One region of the Bradyrhizobium sp. BWC-3-1 genome, then DNA from elsewhere that is predicted to be linked to it. Evidence: predicted binding sites of a transcription regulator. Region 1 holds the regulator's gene; each other region holds the start of a gene.
What was found. The regulator LexA, encoded in region 1, represses DNA repair genes until DNA is damaged. The targets are predictions, from matches to a motif close to TGTTCNNNNTGTGTTCNG.
Positions count from the first base shown of each region.

Region 2: the regulator LexA is predicted to act here: its motif matches at 1,899-1,916, upstream of RX329_RS21975 (single-stranded DNA-binding protein).
Region 3: the regulator LexA is predicted to act here: its motif matches at 1,690-1,707, upstream of RX329_RS33325 (DUF3072 domain-containing protein).
Region 4: the regulator LexA is predicted to act here: its motif matches at 1,631-1,648, upstream of RX329_RS03325 (DNA recombination protein RmuC).

Region 1 covers NZ_CP136625.1:4,428,898-4,432,559, forward strand. Annotated here, with positions in the region: partial or broken gene RX329_RS21460 (ComEC/Rec2 family competence protein) at 1-87, shown strand, start outside; gene RX329_RS21465 (hypothetical protein) at 226-660, opposite strand; gene lexA (transcriptional repressor LexA) at 1,155-1,856, opposite strand; gene glp (gephyrin-like molybdotransferase Glp) at 2,033-3,244, opposite strand; gene RX329_RS21480 (hypothetical protein) at 3,483-3,662, opposite strand, start outside.
Region 2 covers NZ_CP136625.1:4,532,990-4,536,651, forward strand. Annotated here, with positions in the region: gene RX329_RS21965 (porin family protein) at 1-638, opposite strand, end outside; gene RX329_RS21970 (outer membrane protein) at 862-1,644, opposite strand; gene RX329_RS21975 (single-stranded DNA-binding protein) at 2,080-2,577, shown strand; gene gyrA (DNA gyrase subunit A) at 2,947-3,662, shown strand, end outside.
Region 3 covers NZ_CP136625.1:6,907,178-6,910,839, forward strand. Annotated here, with positions in the region: gene RX329_RS33295 (HWE histidine kinase domain-containing protein) at 1-90, shown strand, start outside; gene RX329_RS33300 (hypothetical protein) at 87-308, opposite strand; gene RX329_RS33305 (hypothetical protein) at 447-704, shown strand; gene RX329_RS33310 (hypothetical protein) at 800-1,048, shown strand; gene RX329_RS33315 (hypothetical protein) at 1,179-1,388, opposite strand; gene RX329_RS33320 (hypothetical protein) at 1,407-1,628, opposite strand; gene RX329_RS33325 (DUF3072 domain-containing protein) at 1,744-1,938, shown strand; gene RX329_RS33330 (DUF6496 domain-containing protein) at 2,024-2,341, shown strand; gene RX329_RS33335 (hypothetical protein) at 2,348-2,722, opposite strand; gene RX329_RS33340 (Do family serine endopeptidase) at 2,988-3,662, opposite strand, start outside.
Region 4 covers NZ_CP136625.1:693,426-697,087, reverse strand. Annotated here, with positions in the region: gene fmt (methionyl-tRNA formyltransferase) at 48-971, opposite strand; gene def (peptide deformylase) at 984-1,508, opposite strand; gene RX329_RS03325 (DNA recombination protein RmuC) at 1,680-2,879, shown strand; partial or broken gene RX329_RS03320 (GIY-YIG nuclease family protein) at 2,941-3,207, shown strand; gene RX329_RS03315 (AmpG family muropeptide MFS transporter) at 3,330-3,662, shown strand, end outside.

The DNA.
Region 1 (3,662 bases):
TTCGACGGCAGCCTCGCGCCAAAGTCGACCGCGCCTCGCATCAAGGACGCAACGCCGGCGGACACCGACCTGCAAGCCGACGATTGATCTGATGGTGCGGAGCAACGCAGTGGTTCGGTGCGTCCGTTCGGATTCGCGGGGCGCAAACCACACCATCTCGCCGGCCACGGCCGGCGATGGCGATTCAATCCTGACCTCCGACCTCGTAGCCGGAGGGCGGCTCTGTCAGCCGATCGGCAGGTGCGTGACGGTCGGCTGCCTGTCGGCGGTGATCTGCGCCTTGTGCTCGCGCTCGGTGACCGACTGAGTCACCGGCAGTTGCAGCACCGTCGCGCGCTGGCCTTCGACGAGCTGCGTCACCAGCACGTATTTGCCGTCGGGGAATTCGATCGCATCATGATGGCGGTCGGGAACGTGCGGATCGATCTTGCCGAACTTGCCGACGCGGGAATTGATGGTGCGCGTCCAGATCCAGCGATTGTCGTAGCGGACGTCGTCGGCGAAGGCGAGCTCCGTCCCCGGCAGCAGGCAGACGGCGACGGACGGATCGGCTGCAGAGGCGAAGCCGCGCGTCGAGGTGCCGCGGAAGCTTGTCGTGACGATCGTCTCGCCGACTTCGGCGGGGCGCGACGCGACGGCATGTAGGCTGTAGTCACACATCGGGTGCTCCTCATGCTGGGATAGCAACCCGCGTCTCTTATCGAGGCGCAGGCCTCTATCAGAGTGGAAGCACGAACGCTGTGCTTGGTTGTGGGCAAATCTGCGGCTGGCTTCCGCAAGCCGCGATCACATTATCTTTCCCGAATTCAATAGGAACAAAGCTCGCCGCGATGCATTCGGGAGGCGCGTACGCGAACATTGCCAACTTGGCTGCAACGGCCGAACTTGACCGCTGGTCGCTGTTTCCTCGAACAACCGAGCCGCGAAGCGGTGCTGCTTGAAGCGGTGCTGCTTCGTCGGCGTGGCGAGGAGCCAGCGTTGGAGGAGGGGCCGGATAGTCTGTGCAGAACCAGAAAGGCTATCCAGCCGGAGCGGACGATGATCCGCTCCAATCTCTGACCGGCGATGCCGATCGGAAGCGCGCGAGGCGCCAAGCACCTCCGGCATGAAGTGCTTCCGATATGAAGTACTGCCGATAGAAAGGACTCCCGGTATCAGTACTTCCGGTAAAGCCCGATCAGCTTGCCCTGAATCTTCACCCGGTTGGGCGGCAGGATGCGGACCTCATAGGCCGCGTTGGCGGGCTCGAGCGCGATCGAGGCGCCGCGACGGCGGAAGCGCTTCAGCGTCGCTTCCTCGTCGTCGATCAGCGCCACCACGATGTCGCCGGTATCGGCGCTCTCGTTGCGCTGGATCAGGGCCATGTCGCCGTCGAGAATGCCGGCTTCGACCATCGAGTCGCCGCGCACTTCCAGCGCGTAATGCTCGCCCGAGCCGAGCATGTCAGGCGGTACGCTGATAGTATGGCTGCGGGTCTGCAACGCCTCGATCGGCGTGCCGGCCGCGATGCGGCCCATCACCGGCACCGCGACGGGACGTTCGCCCTCGTCAGCGGGCAGGCTCGCGCTCGCACGCACCTTGCCGAGATTGCCCTCGATGACGCTCGGCGTGAAGCCGCGGCGGCTGCCAGCGGCTGCCTGGAGCTCCGGCAGCTTGATGACTTCAATCGCACGGGCGCGGTTGGGCAGGCGTCGGATGAAGCCACGCTCCTCGAGCGCCGTGATCAGGCGATGGATGCCCGACTTCGAGCGCAGATCGAGCGCATCCTTCATCTCGTCGAAGGAGGGCGGCACGCCGCTTTCCTTCAGACGTTCACTGATGAACCGCAGAAGCTCGTATTGTTTGCGCGTTAACATCTCGACCAAAGTCCCCCGGTTGATGTCGTCCGATTCCGAGACGCTGAATTCGGCCATAAGCCGCTGCATGCTCGAAACAAATCATGAACAGACACTATATGTTCGATACATGTTCCGCAACTGCTTAATTTACCGTGAACAGAGCAAAGTGCGCGGAACGCGCGTTGCGGGGGCGCTCAGACGGGGAGCCGCAACACTTCGCAAGCCGTGCCGGCTTCGGCCTTCGGCGCGAATGGTGCGCGGACGAGAAGTACCTGTGCTGCAGCGAGATTCGCAAGCAGCGAAGAGTCCTGATGATTGACGGGAACAACGACGCGTGTGCCATCGTCACGCTCCTCAAGATGCGCGCGCAGATAGTCCTCGCGCTGGTCGTTGGCGCCGACGTCGCGGCCGAGCACGGCGCGTTCACGGCGATGGTGAATCACTGAACGGCCCGACAGGGCGCGAATCAGCGGCACCATGAACAGGAAAGCGCACACGTAGGACGATACGGGATTGCCCGGCAGGCCGATCACACCCATTGCGCCGAGTCGCCCGTGCATCATCGGCTTGCCTGGCCGCATCGCGATCTTCCAGAACGCCATCGCGATGCCTTCGTCCCGCAGTGCCTGCTGGACCAGATCGTGGTCGCCGACCGATGCGCCGCCGGTCGTGATCAGGACGTCGGCGCCGCTCTCGCGGGCGCGGCGGATGCCGGCGGTGGTGGCCTCGAGCGTGTCGGCGGCAATACCGAGGTCGATGGTCTCGGCGCCCTCGCTGCGGGCGAGCGCGTGCAGGGCGTAGCCGTTGGAATAGACGATCTGGCCGTGGCCGGGCGTGGTGCCCGGCATCACCAGCTCGTCGCCGGTGGCGAGAATCGCGACCTTCGGACGCCTGACAACGGCAAGGTGCGGATGATTCATCCCGGCGGCGAGCGCGAGGTCTCGCTCGGTCAAACGGCTTCCCTTGCGCAGGAGCACGTCGCCCTCGCGGAAATCAACGCCGGCGGGGCGGATGTGCCGGCCGGCGATTGCGGCTTCCTTGATCGTGATCCGCTTGCCGGCGGCGATCGTGTCCTCCTGGATCACGACGGCGTCCGCGCCAAAGGGAACGACGCCGCCGGTGAAGATCCGCACGGCCTCGCCGGCTCCGACCGTCCCCTCGAACGGTCGGCCCGCTGCGACTTCGCCGATGACGGTGAGCTCCGAATCGATCGTCGCGGCATCGGCCGCGCGCACCGCGTAGCCGTCCATCGCCGACATCGCCTGCGGCGGCTGCGTGCGCCGCGCCACGACGTCACGCGCGAGCACGCGATGGTAGGCCTCGTCGAGGGAAATCATTTCTTCCGGCAGCGGCTCTGCACCCGCCAGCACCGCGGCAAGCGCGTCAGAAACCGGCATCAAGGCCACGGCGAAAACTCCTGCTCGGCACGTTCGGGCGAATGTTCCGCACGTCTTCTAGCCGAGCGCAGGCGCAGAGGCAAAAGCGGCTGAGCAGGCACAGTCATCCCGCCCCTTCACATTGTTCCGGAAGGCAGGATCAAGCGCGTCGCGGCATGATCCGAAGGAGGTCACAGATCGGCAGGAGAGTGGTCATGGAAGCGACGAAAATCATGGCAAGGCGAGAACGCGCCATGGCCTGAATCGATCAGCTCCCTGCCTGCCCGGGAGTTACGTCGGGCGCCTTGGATCCCTGATCCTTGTCGGGCAGCGGGTCGGCTTGGGATTTCAGGTCGGCGGCCTTGCTCACAAGCTTGGCGGAAAGGTCCGAATCTGAAGTTGTCCTCGCGAATTCAAGAAGAAGAGAGGCCTGCTTGGTGAGGTAGGT
Region 2 (3,662 bases), 100 kb from region 1:
ACGGTGTGAAACTCGAGCGTGCCGGAGGGCAGGGCGCCCGAGAAGTAGGTCTCGCCGCCGAGGCTGCGAAAGAGGTACTCGCCCTTGACCGACCACTGCGGAGCGAAGAACGCTTCGACGCCCGCACCGACGGTCCAGCCGGAGTGCCACTTGCTGTCGGAAACGGTCACGCCGAGCGCGCTGACGCTGAGCTTGTTGTCGATCCAGGCGTAACCACCGGTGCCGTAGAACAGGACGTTGTTGACGGCGTAGCCGATGCGGCCGCGCACGGTTCCCATCGCATCGGTTTTGGAGCTGAGGGTGGTGCTGACGAGGCCGAAGCCGGGGACGGCAACGGGGCCGGTGACCGACGCGCTGACATCAGCCCAGGAACCATCGGCCTCGACGCCGAACACGACATTGCCGGTCTGCCAGTTGTAGCCGGCAGTACCGCCGACGAAGCCGCCCTTCATCTTCGGGTCGGTCGAGGAATTTTCCCAAGCGCCGCCACCGACGATACCGAGGTAGAAGCCGGTCCAGTTGTAGACCGAAGCCATGGCCACCGGGGCCTTGGTGTAGGGGCGCGCCGCGAGATCAGCGGCCGAAGCCGGGGCAGCGAGAGCGAACAAACAGGCCGAAGCCAACAAAACCTTTTTCATTTTCAACTAATCCCAGTCCCAGTTTCTGATTGTGCCTTCCACGATAGGGAGGGCATCGGACTCACTTGCCCAACTGATGCCGTACTTACACCAGTGAAGCCGCAAGTTGTGTCACTCAAAAGCAACAACGATCGGAACGGTTATTGACCGATTAATATCGGAGGACTGCACAGCAAAAGGCCGGCGCAAGGCCGGCCTTCGAAGTGCGATATGTCCAGCGCGATCAGTACCTTGCGATGGCCGGACCGCCCCAGCGATAGTTCAAGCGGACCAGGCCCATGTCTACGTCCTGGCGAATCCGGTCGCTGCCGAATACCGCACCCGCAGGCGTTGTGAAGCCGATCGTGCGATCGCCAAGGAAGATGTGGTCGTACTCAAAGCCCAGCGACCAGTTCGGGGCGAAGCCGAATTCCAGACCGGCCCCGACCGTGCCACCCCAGCGAGTCTCCCGGGCCGAAGCCAGCAGCGCGCCCGCGCCGGGCGTACCCGCAGCAGCGTAGATGTCGTACTTGTCACCGACGACGGCGGCGCCGCCCTTCACGTAAAGCAGCACGTTGTTCCAGGCGTAACCGACCTGACCGGTGATGAGACCGAAAGCGTCGATGCGGGAACGGTTGCGATCACCCGTCACCAAAGCGGTACCAGGGAAGAGGGTGCTCACGTTGTCGCCCCGGAAATCAGCCCAGTTGCCCTGGCCTTCCAGACCGAACACCCAATTGGCGGACTGCCAGCGATAGCCGATCTGGCCGCCGACGGTGCCCCCTGTTGCATTGTGACAGCCTTCGCCGACGAGAACGCCGGTCGCGGGCGTGACGAAGTCCCAGCACTTGTGGCTGGAGCCACCGCCGCCGTTGATGCCGATGTAGAAGCCGCTCCAGTCGTAGATGGCGGCAACCGCCGGCGGCGGGGCTTTGGTGTAGGGACGCGCGGCCATGTCCGCCGCGCTTGCGGGAGCCGACAAGCCCATCGCCACTGCACCGATTGCACAAATAAGAAGCTTATTCATTGCCAGTCTCCCCAGGTTTCGTCCGCTTCTTATTTCCCCGAAGCGGCTGATCAGGCGCGAGGGCCCATATGAACTAAGTCCGAGGCAACCGTAGCTCTACGGAGCGGCAGAGTCCGTCTCCCAAATGCAACAAGACCGCGGCAGTGCGAGTACCCATAACTTGCTGAACGGAACCTACAAAGGTTCCAATCGACCTGTGCCTTTCCGCAACACATGTGGCCGATCGATCCCACGCCTTCAGATCTGTCTTCGCCAAGAACAAATCTGGAACGAACCGGAGGTCGATGCTATATGTGGGGATAACCGGAAGGGTGACGGCCTGATCGTCGTCCGCAAGTGTTCGGCGAGCGTATAGGGTCGCCTCAACAGGCACGGCGGAACGCGGGAGCGGACCGGCCTTCTTGAATTCAGTGGCATTCGGAGCGGAGAGCGGAGATGGCGGGAAGCGTCAACAAGGTCATTCTGGTTGGAAATCTCGGCAAGGATCCTGAAATCCGCCGCACCCAGGACGGGCGGCCGATCGCCAATCTGAGCGTCGCGACCTCGGAGACGTGGCGCGACAAGGCGACTGGCGAGCGCAAGGAAAAGACCGAGTGGCACCGCGTCGTGATCTTCAATGAAGGGCTCTGCAAGGTCGCCGAACAGTATCTGAAGAAGGGCGCCAAGATTTACGTCGAGGGTGCGCTCCAGACCCGCAAATGGACCGACCAGAGCGGTGTCGAAAAGTACTCGACCGAAGTCGTGCTGCAGGGGTTCAACTCGACCTTGACGATGCTGGACGGTCGTAGCGGCGGTGGCGGAGGCGGCAGCTTCGGCGACGAGCCGGGCGGCGATTTCGGCTCCTCCGGTCCGGTCAGCAGCGCGCCGCGGCGCCCTGTTGCCGCCGGCGGCGGTGGCCGCAACAGCGACATGGACGACGATATCCCGTTCTGAGCGATTCCGCTCCAAGAACGCGGCGCCTGATGCGGACGCCCGGCCGGATGGGCGGCGCTTCTCATCTCATGTCAGAACATCCCACTAATCGACAGGACGGGCTCGGCATTTCCGGGCCCGCTTCATGTTTGGGTGAGCTCGGATTGCGGCTTGGCAAACGCGCCGACGCGGCAAGCTCACCGCGCGGTTTTCCACGCGTGAGCGGCGATTTTGCAAGGCCGATGCGAGTGCTGTCCGAGACACCGCTCGCAAGGGCTTAAGTTGTTGGAAAAATAGGCGGAAAAAGCGCTTCCCAGAACGCCGCGAGGGTGGTTATCAGAGGCTCGATGCGCTATATGATTCCCAGATAAAACCTCACCGGATTTCCCCTTGGCTGACGACGACGACAAGCCCGGCGACCAGCCGGCGCAACCCTCGGATATTCGCCCCGTCTCCATCTTCGAGGAGATGAAGAAGTCCTATCTCGACTACGCCATGAGCGTGATCGTGGCGCGGGCGCTGCCTGACGCCCGCGATGGCCTGAAGCCGGTGCATCGCCGCATCCTGTACTCGATGAACGAGCAGGGGCACACGCCGGACAAGAAGTACGTCAAGTCCGCCCGCGTGGTCGGTGACGTCATCGGTAAATATCATCCGCATGGCGACCAGTCGATCTACGACGCCATGGTCCGGATGGCGCAGGATTTCTCCATGCGCGTGCCGCTGATCGACGGCCAGGGCAATTTCGGCTCGGTCGACGGCGATCCCCCGGCTGCCTATCGTTATACCGAAGCCCGATTGACGAAGGCGGCGCTGGCTCTGCTAACCGACATCGACAAGGACACGGTCGACTTCCAGCCGAACTACGACAACAACGAGACCGAACCGTCGGTCTTGCCAGCCAAGTTCCCGAACCTTCTCGTCAACGGCGCCGGCGGCATCGCGGTCGGCATGGCGACCAACATCCCGCCGCACAATCTCGGCGAGGTCATCGACGCCTGCGTCGCGCTGATCGACAACCCCGCGCTCACCATCGACGAGCTCATCAACATCGTGCCGGGACCGGACTTCCCGACCGGCGGCGTCATCCTCGGACGGCAGGGCAT
Region 3 (3,662 bases), 2.5 Mb from region 1:
GTGCCGTTGGTCCGCAAGACTGCCGCGACGACCGCGCCCGGCAACTTCGAAGCCGCCAGCTCCGCCGAATTGCAGCGCGCTTCCGGCTAACCGGAGGCCGCACTCTTCCTGCGCTGCGTCGTTTGCGGCTCGCGCGCGACCCGTCCTTCGAGCCAGGCTTCTGTTTGGGCGAGATCGCGCAGAGCCTTGGCATAGCGGCACGCCGCGCTTCGCTCCGCGCCGCGGGGCAGCTTGCGCGCTTTGCGGAGGATGTCCGCAGCGGCGTTACGATAAGCCAGAGAGCGATAGAGAAAGACCACCTTACCCATATCGAATGTTCCCGTGTTGCGCGGTCATTCTCGCCCACCCGGCATGAACGTCGGATGAAGCGGACGATGACAATTCCTTCATGCGGGTGGAACCGGCGCGTGTCGCAGGCGTTGCATGCGAGATTGGGATAGAGTTCCATGCGCGCGAAGAAGTCGTCTGACCTGATCTCTCCCAGCGGGCTCGTCAAGCTGATGACGCACGCGATGATGGGCGCAGCCTTAGGACTCGCTTTCAGCCTCTTGCTCGTGCTGTCCAATCCCGGCGTCGCCAATTTGCTGAGTCACGGCGGAAGGCAGGCCGTGGTCGTTTTCGCCCTCACCTTGGTGACGACGTTCGCGATCGGCGCGACACTGACCGGCGTCGTATTCATCCTCGCCGAGGACAAGCAATCTTGAACTATGCGTGCTTTACCGGAATTTCTTCGTTCGGAACTCCTGCGACGAATGGCAGTTTGCTGCCTGCGTCAATTCAACTCAGGGAGTTCCCGCAGATGAAGACCACCAAGCTCGCTCTTGCCGTGATGTTGGCAACCGGCCTCGCCGCCGCACCGTTCGCAGTGCAGGCCAAGTCGCATAAGGCAAAACACGGATCATCGATGTCGACGTCGCAGACCACCACGGGCGCCAACACCAAGTCCTCCAAGGGTGCTGATCCCTCCGGTCAGGGCGGCTCCGGCCCCGGCTCCGACCAGGGCGGCACCATGACGAACAACAAGGCCGGTATGAGCAACACCAAGTAGGCGTTCGGCGAAAACACGAAGGCCCCGCGATCGCGGGGCCTTTTGCTTTGGTATTCGAACAGACTTCTCTCGGGCCGCTTCGTCAACATGCGGTATCGACGAGCCCCGCACCTCGCGTTGCGCGCAGGCTTCAGCTACGATGGCTGCCCAGGATGTCAGGATGAACGCCTGCAGGATCTGACTTCACCAGATGGTCGAGTCGTGCGCGCTTGCGCGCGATCAAGAGCTGGGCCGCGGCGTCGTCGAGCCCCTCGCGTTGCAGCTGCCGGATGGCAGAGCCCAGTTCGAGAATCTCGGCGCGCAGCTTTAGAATCCGGTATGCATCCGGGACTTCCTCCACCGTGCGCTCCCAAGGCTCTCAGCGGCGCGCGATCACGCGCAGAGGACTACCTGATGTCTTCGCGGAACGAAGGCGCATCCTATCGCGGACATTCGGCAGGACATCGCCGCCACCTGCAGCCTTCCATTCGCCGATCAGCAGATTGATTTTCCGGCGCAGATCCATCTGCGCCAGGGCCTTCTCCGTGCAGTCCCGATCGCGCTCGACGAGCTCGCGTACGGCCGCCTCGACATCGGCCATTTCCAGCCTCAAGGCGCTGATTTTACGTCGAATTTCATTAATTCTGTTGTCCATGGCTTGTTAGAACAAAATAAGAACATATAGTCAAGTCACGATTTCAGAAGGGAGAAGCGACATGCAGGTTCAAGGTAAATACGATGCCAAGTCTTTCCTCACCGAGCAGATGACGCGGGCGCAGGGCCTCCGGCTGAAACGGCTGAGCGAAGAGGCGTATCAGCCCGCGCAATACGCGCGGGATCTGTCCTCCAGCGAGGCAGCACGGCGCATTCAGGTGCTGGAAGCGGAGATCGAGCTGGCGGATTCGTTCTAGGCTAGGTCGCCCATCCGGAACGTTGCTTGCGCTTTCGGAACCATGCCTGTCCCGGATTGTTTTCCCAGGCCAAGGGAGAACATGCATGGCACGCAAGGCAAAGAAGCGCCGCTACTCGCGCAGCTCCGGCAGCGATGTCGAAGGCGAGATGAAGCGCTACAAGAAGGGGACCGCGAAAAGCGGACCGGGCGGTCGAGGCGGACGCGTGAAGAGCCGCAAGCAGGCAATCGCGATCGGCCTGTCGAAAGCGCGCAAGAAGGGCAAGAAGGTCCCGAAGAAGGCCGCGAAACGAAAGACGTCCAAGAAGACGTCAAAGAAGACATCTCGGAAAACATCCAAGAAGACTTCGAGAAAGAGTTCGAAGAAGACGTCGAAGCGCAAATCCTCCAAACGGTCGCGCTGACCTCAGTCAGATCATGCTGCCCGGCATGAAGCAGCGGATCGAAACGCCGAACGCGGTCTTCACCGGCCACACCATGGTGCGGCCGGCCCGGTTCGGCTCGGTGATCACGGCTTCGTCCGGTACCTCGACCCACTCGCCGTCGAGCCGCACGCGGTAATGTCCATTGTGCGAGTCCCAATCGGGATCGGCGACCGCAAACCCATCCGCATCCGAGCAGCACGGACCGAGATGGCTGCGCAGGCCGTCGAACCACGGCTTGAGAGGTGAGTCCGCGTAGCGGCCGTCGTCGCGCCCGAGAGCGTTTCCACCCCATAGCACGAGCGGCGCTACCAACGGCGCCACAAGCAGCGCACTTCTCAGCGAGAGCTTCAATCGATCCATGTCGGCACCGATCAAATACGAATTGCCGGCCGGCTCAGCGGCGGCAAGTTCGAAGTTCCACGCTTGCAATCCGGCGGCTTCATTGCCGCCGAGTCCGTACGAGATCCGCAATTGTGATGAGCGAACACGGCTTTTTCGGACGAAACCGGGTCATCCTCCCTGCCGTTAACGAGAATGTTATCGGCGATGTGCGGAAATCCTGAAGGCGAACGGGAAAGGCGGCCCGAAGGCCGCCTTTTTGGAGTTGCGCCGATCGACGTTCGCCTTATGCGAGCGGCACCGCCACGAACCGGGTCGTCTGCGCGCTTCTGACCTGCAGCAGCACGCTGCGCTTGCCGGACGATTTCGCCTGCGCCAGCTCCGAACGGACATCGCCGATATTGGCGACGGCGTTGCCGCCCACGTTGAGGATGACGTCGCCGGTCTGGATGCCGCGTTGCGCGGCCGGGCCTTGCGGATCGACTTCAGTGACGACGACGCCCTTCTGGCCGGCGCCCTGCACGTCGCCCGCCGGAGCCAGGCTGAGCCCGAGACGCGGCGGCATGCCGGCATCTGGCTGCGACTTGCCCTCGTCGGCTCTAGCCTGCCGCTCGTTCGGCAACTCGCCAAGCGCCAGTGTCACCGTCTTGCTGTCGCCCTTGTGGACGACATCGAGCTTCACGGACGTGCCCGGCGCCAGGGTGGCGATGGTGCGGGCGAGATCGCGGGAATCCTTGATCGCGGTGCCGTTGACGGCGGTGATGACGTCGCCCGCCTCGATGCCCGCCTTCGCCGCCGGGCTGCCGTCCTGCGGATTGTCGACGATCGCGCCGCGCGCCTCCTTGAGGCCCAGACTGTCGGCGATATCCGACGTCACCGGCTGCACCTGGACGCCGAGCCAGCCGCGTGTGACCGCGCCCTTGTCCTTCAACTGTGCGACGACGAGCTTTGCGGTCGAAGC
Region 4 (3,662 bases), 3.7 Mb from region 1:
GAAGCCTCGGCGTACTGGATACCCCGCCCTCGCGGGGTATGACAGCGTCAGGTGAATTTGGCGCCGGTCTTCAACGGCACGCCGCGCAGGAAGTCCGCGGCCTGCATGCGTGCCTTGCCTTCGCGCTGGAGCTCGATCAGACGGATTGCACCCTCGCCGCAGGCGATGGTGAGGTGATCGTCGAGCACCTCGCCGGGTGCGCCCGTGCCTTTCGCCAGCTCGCAGCGCAGGATCTTGACCCGCGCATTCTCAAGTTCGGCCCAGGCGCCGGGAAACGGCGACAGGCCGTGGATATGGCGCAGCACCTCGCGCGCGGGCCTGGTCCAGTCGATCCGCGCCTCGGCCTTGTCGATCTTGGCGGCATAGGTGACGCCGTCCTCGCTCTGCTGCTTCAGCTGAAGCCCACCGCGGGCCAGCGCGGCCATGGCGCGCACCATCAGATCGGCACCGAGCCGCGACAGACGATCGTGCAGATCGAGCGCGGTCATGTTGTCCGTGATCGCGAGCCGTTCCGCCATGGCGACGTCGCCGGTGTCGAGGCCAACATCCATCTTCATCACCATCACGCCGCTCTCGGCATCGCCGGCCATGATCGCGCGGTTGATGGGAGCGGCACCGCGCCAGCGTGGCAGCAGCGAGGCGTGCAGGTTGTAGCAGCCGAGCTTCGGCGCATCGAGGATCGCCTGCGGCAGGATCATGCCATAGGCGACGACGACGGCCGCATCGGCGTCAAAGGCGCGAAATTCTTCCAGCGCCTCCGGCGTTTTCAAAGTCTTCGGCGTCAGCACGGGCACACCGAGCTTTCGCGCAGCCTCTTCCACCGGGGTCGGCTGCAATTGCAGCCCGCGCCGTCCGCCGGGCTTCGGCGCGCGCGTGTACACGGCCGCGATCTCGTGGCCATGCGCGACGAGCTCGAGCAGCGTCGGCACGGAGAAATCGGGCGTGCCCATGAAGATCAGGCGGAGGGGCATCGACAGAGAACCTCACTCCGCGCGCTTGGCGGCTTTCTCGAACTTCTTCAGCACGCGGTCGCGCTTGAGCTTTGACAGATAGTCGACGAACAGCACGCCGTTGAGATGGTCGATCTCGTGTTGGATGCAGGTGGCGTAGAGGCCTTCGGCGTCCTCCTCGTGCACCTTGCCGTCGAGATCGGTGTAGCGCACCCGCACCTTCGCAGGGCGCTCGACCTCCTCGTAATATTCGGGGATCGACAGGCAGCCTTCCTCGTAGACCGACAGGTCCTCCGAAGAGGCGATGATTTCCGGATTGATGAAGACGCGCGGCTCGGGCTTGGTCTCGCCGTCCTGGTCGGGCTTGGCGAGGTCCATGGTGATCAGCCGCAACGGCTGCGCGATCTGGATCGCCGCGAGCCCGATGCCGGGCGCGTCGTACATGGTCTCGAACATGTCGTCGGCAAGCTTGCGGATCTCCGGCGTGACCTTCTCGATCGGCTTGGAGACCAGACGCAGCTGCTTGTCGGGCAGGATGATGATTTCTCTGAGGGCCATGGCCGCGATTTAAGCCGCGCGTTCGATGCGGTCAATGCGGCCGGGAACCCCGTTAACCCTCCGCTAACCATAAAACTTCAGGTTTCGTTAACCATAAAAATTAACAGAGCATTTACCATAAATGTTCGCTATTCGTTCGTGTCTCGAAGCGAATCGGCTAGAAGCAGGGGCATGAACGAGGTCATTTTCATGCTTGGCGACTGGCCGGTGCGCACCGTGGACGCGCTGATCGGCTTCGGCGCCCTGGTCCTTATCCTGCTGCTCGTGATTGCCGTCGTGATCGCGCGGTCAGGGCGGCGCGGCGCGGAACTCGCGATGGCCAACGCCATCCGCGCCGACGAGCTCGAGGAGCGCATCAGCCAGATGCTGCACGCCCAGAGCGAGGCTGCGGGGCGAGTCGACGCCATGACCCAGACGCTGGCCGGCCGCCAGGCCGACATGGCGCGCGCGGTCAACGAGCGGCTGGATTCGGTGACCCACCGCGTCGGCCAGTCCATGGAGCACTCGACCCGCAACACCATGGAGAGCCTGCACGCGCTGCACGAGCGGCTCGGCATCATCGACAGCGCACACAAGAACCTCACCGACCTCACCACGCAGGTGACGACCCTGCGCGACGTGCTCGCCAACAAGCAGTCGCGCGGCGCCTTCGGTCAGGCGCGGATGGAAGCGATCGTCCAGGACGGTCTGCCGAAGGGCGCCTACGAGTTCCAGTTCACGCTCTCGACCGGCAAGCGTCCGGACTGCGTCGTGTTCCTGCCCGACCAGCGTCCGCTCTGCATCGACGCGAAATTTCCGCTGGAGGCGATGACCGCGCTGCATGATGCACGCACCGATGAGGAAAAGCGCATCGCCACGCAGCGGCTGCGCGGTGACGTGATGAAGCATGTCAGCGACATCGCCGAAAAATATCTCGTCGCCGGCGAGACCCAGGAAATGGCGTTGATGTTCGTGCCGTCGGAATCGGTCTACGCCGAGATCCACGACGGTTTCGACGACGTGATCCAGAAGGCGTATCGCGCCCGTGTCGTGCTGGTGTCGCCGTCGCTGCTGATGCTGGCGATCCAGGTGATGCAGCAGATCATGAAGGACGCGCGCATGCGCGATGCCGCCGACCAGATCCAGACCGAAGTGATCAAGCTCGGCGACGACCTCGGCCGCCTGCGCGATCGCGTGCTGAAATTGCAGAAGCACTTTGCCGACGCGAACGAGGACGTCCGCCAGATCCTGATCTCCGCCGACAAGATCGAGAAGCGCGCGGGGCGCATCGAAGAGCTCGATTTCAGCAAGAGCGATGCCCCCGAAGCCCCGCATCTCGTGGCGACCGGCGCTGCCGAGTTGTTCCCGAGGAAGCTCCAGGCGGGGGAGTAGAATATAGAACACACTGTCGTCGCCGGCTTGACCGGGCGACCCAGTATCCCAGAGACGGCAGATGGGCGGGCGCTGCTACTACGTGTACATTCTCGCCAGCAAGATGGGCGACACGCTCTACATTGGCGTAACGAACGATCTCATCCGCCGTGTGGCCGAACACAAATTGCAGTTAGTCGAGAGCTTCACGAAGGAATAGGGCGTTGTGAAGCTAGTCTATTTCGAGCAATTCGATGATCCCGAGAATGCGATAAAACGCGAGAAGCGCCTGAAAAAATGGACGCGCGCCTGGAAGATTGCGCTGATCGAGAAGGATAATCCCGATTGAAACGATCTCTATGCGGAGATCGCGGGCCCTCCATAACTCCGGCCTCTGGAATACTGGGTCGCCCGGTCAAGCCGGGCGACGACACCTCACTTGTGGCTCTCAGAATCTGCTAACACCACCCCATGACCGCACCCGACGCGACCTCCCCTGCCGGCCCCGGCACGGCCCCCACCTCTTGGCGTGACAGCCTTGCCGTTTACCTGCAGCCGCGGGTGCTGATCGTGCTGTTCCTCGGTTTCTCGTCCGGGCTGCCGCTGGCGCTGTCGGGCTCGACGCTGCTGGTGTGGATGCGGGAATCCGGCGTCGATCTCAAGACCATCGGGCTGTTTGCGCTGGTCGGCACGCCCTACACGCTGAAATTCCTTTGGGCGCCGCTGGTCGATGCGATGCATGTGCCGCTGTTCACGCGCGCCTTCGGGCGGCGCCGCGGCTGGCTGCTGTTCTCGCAATTGCTG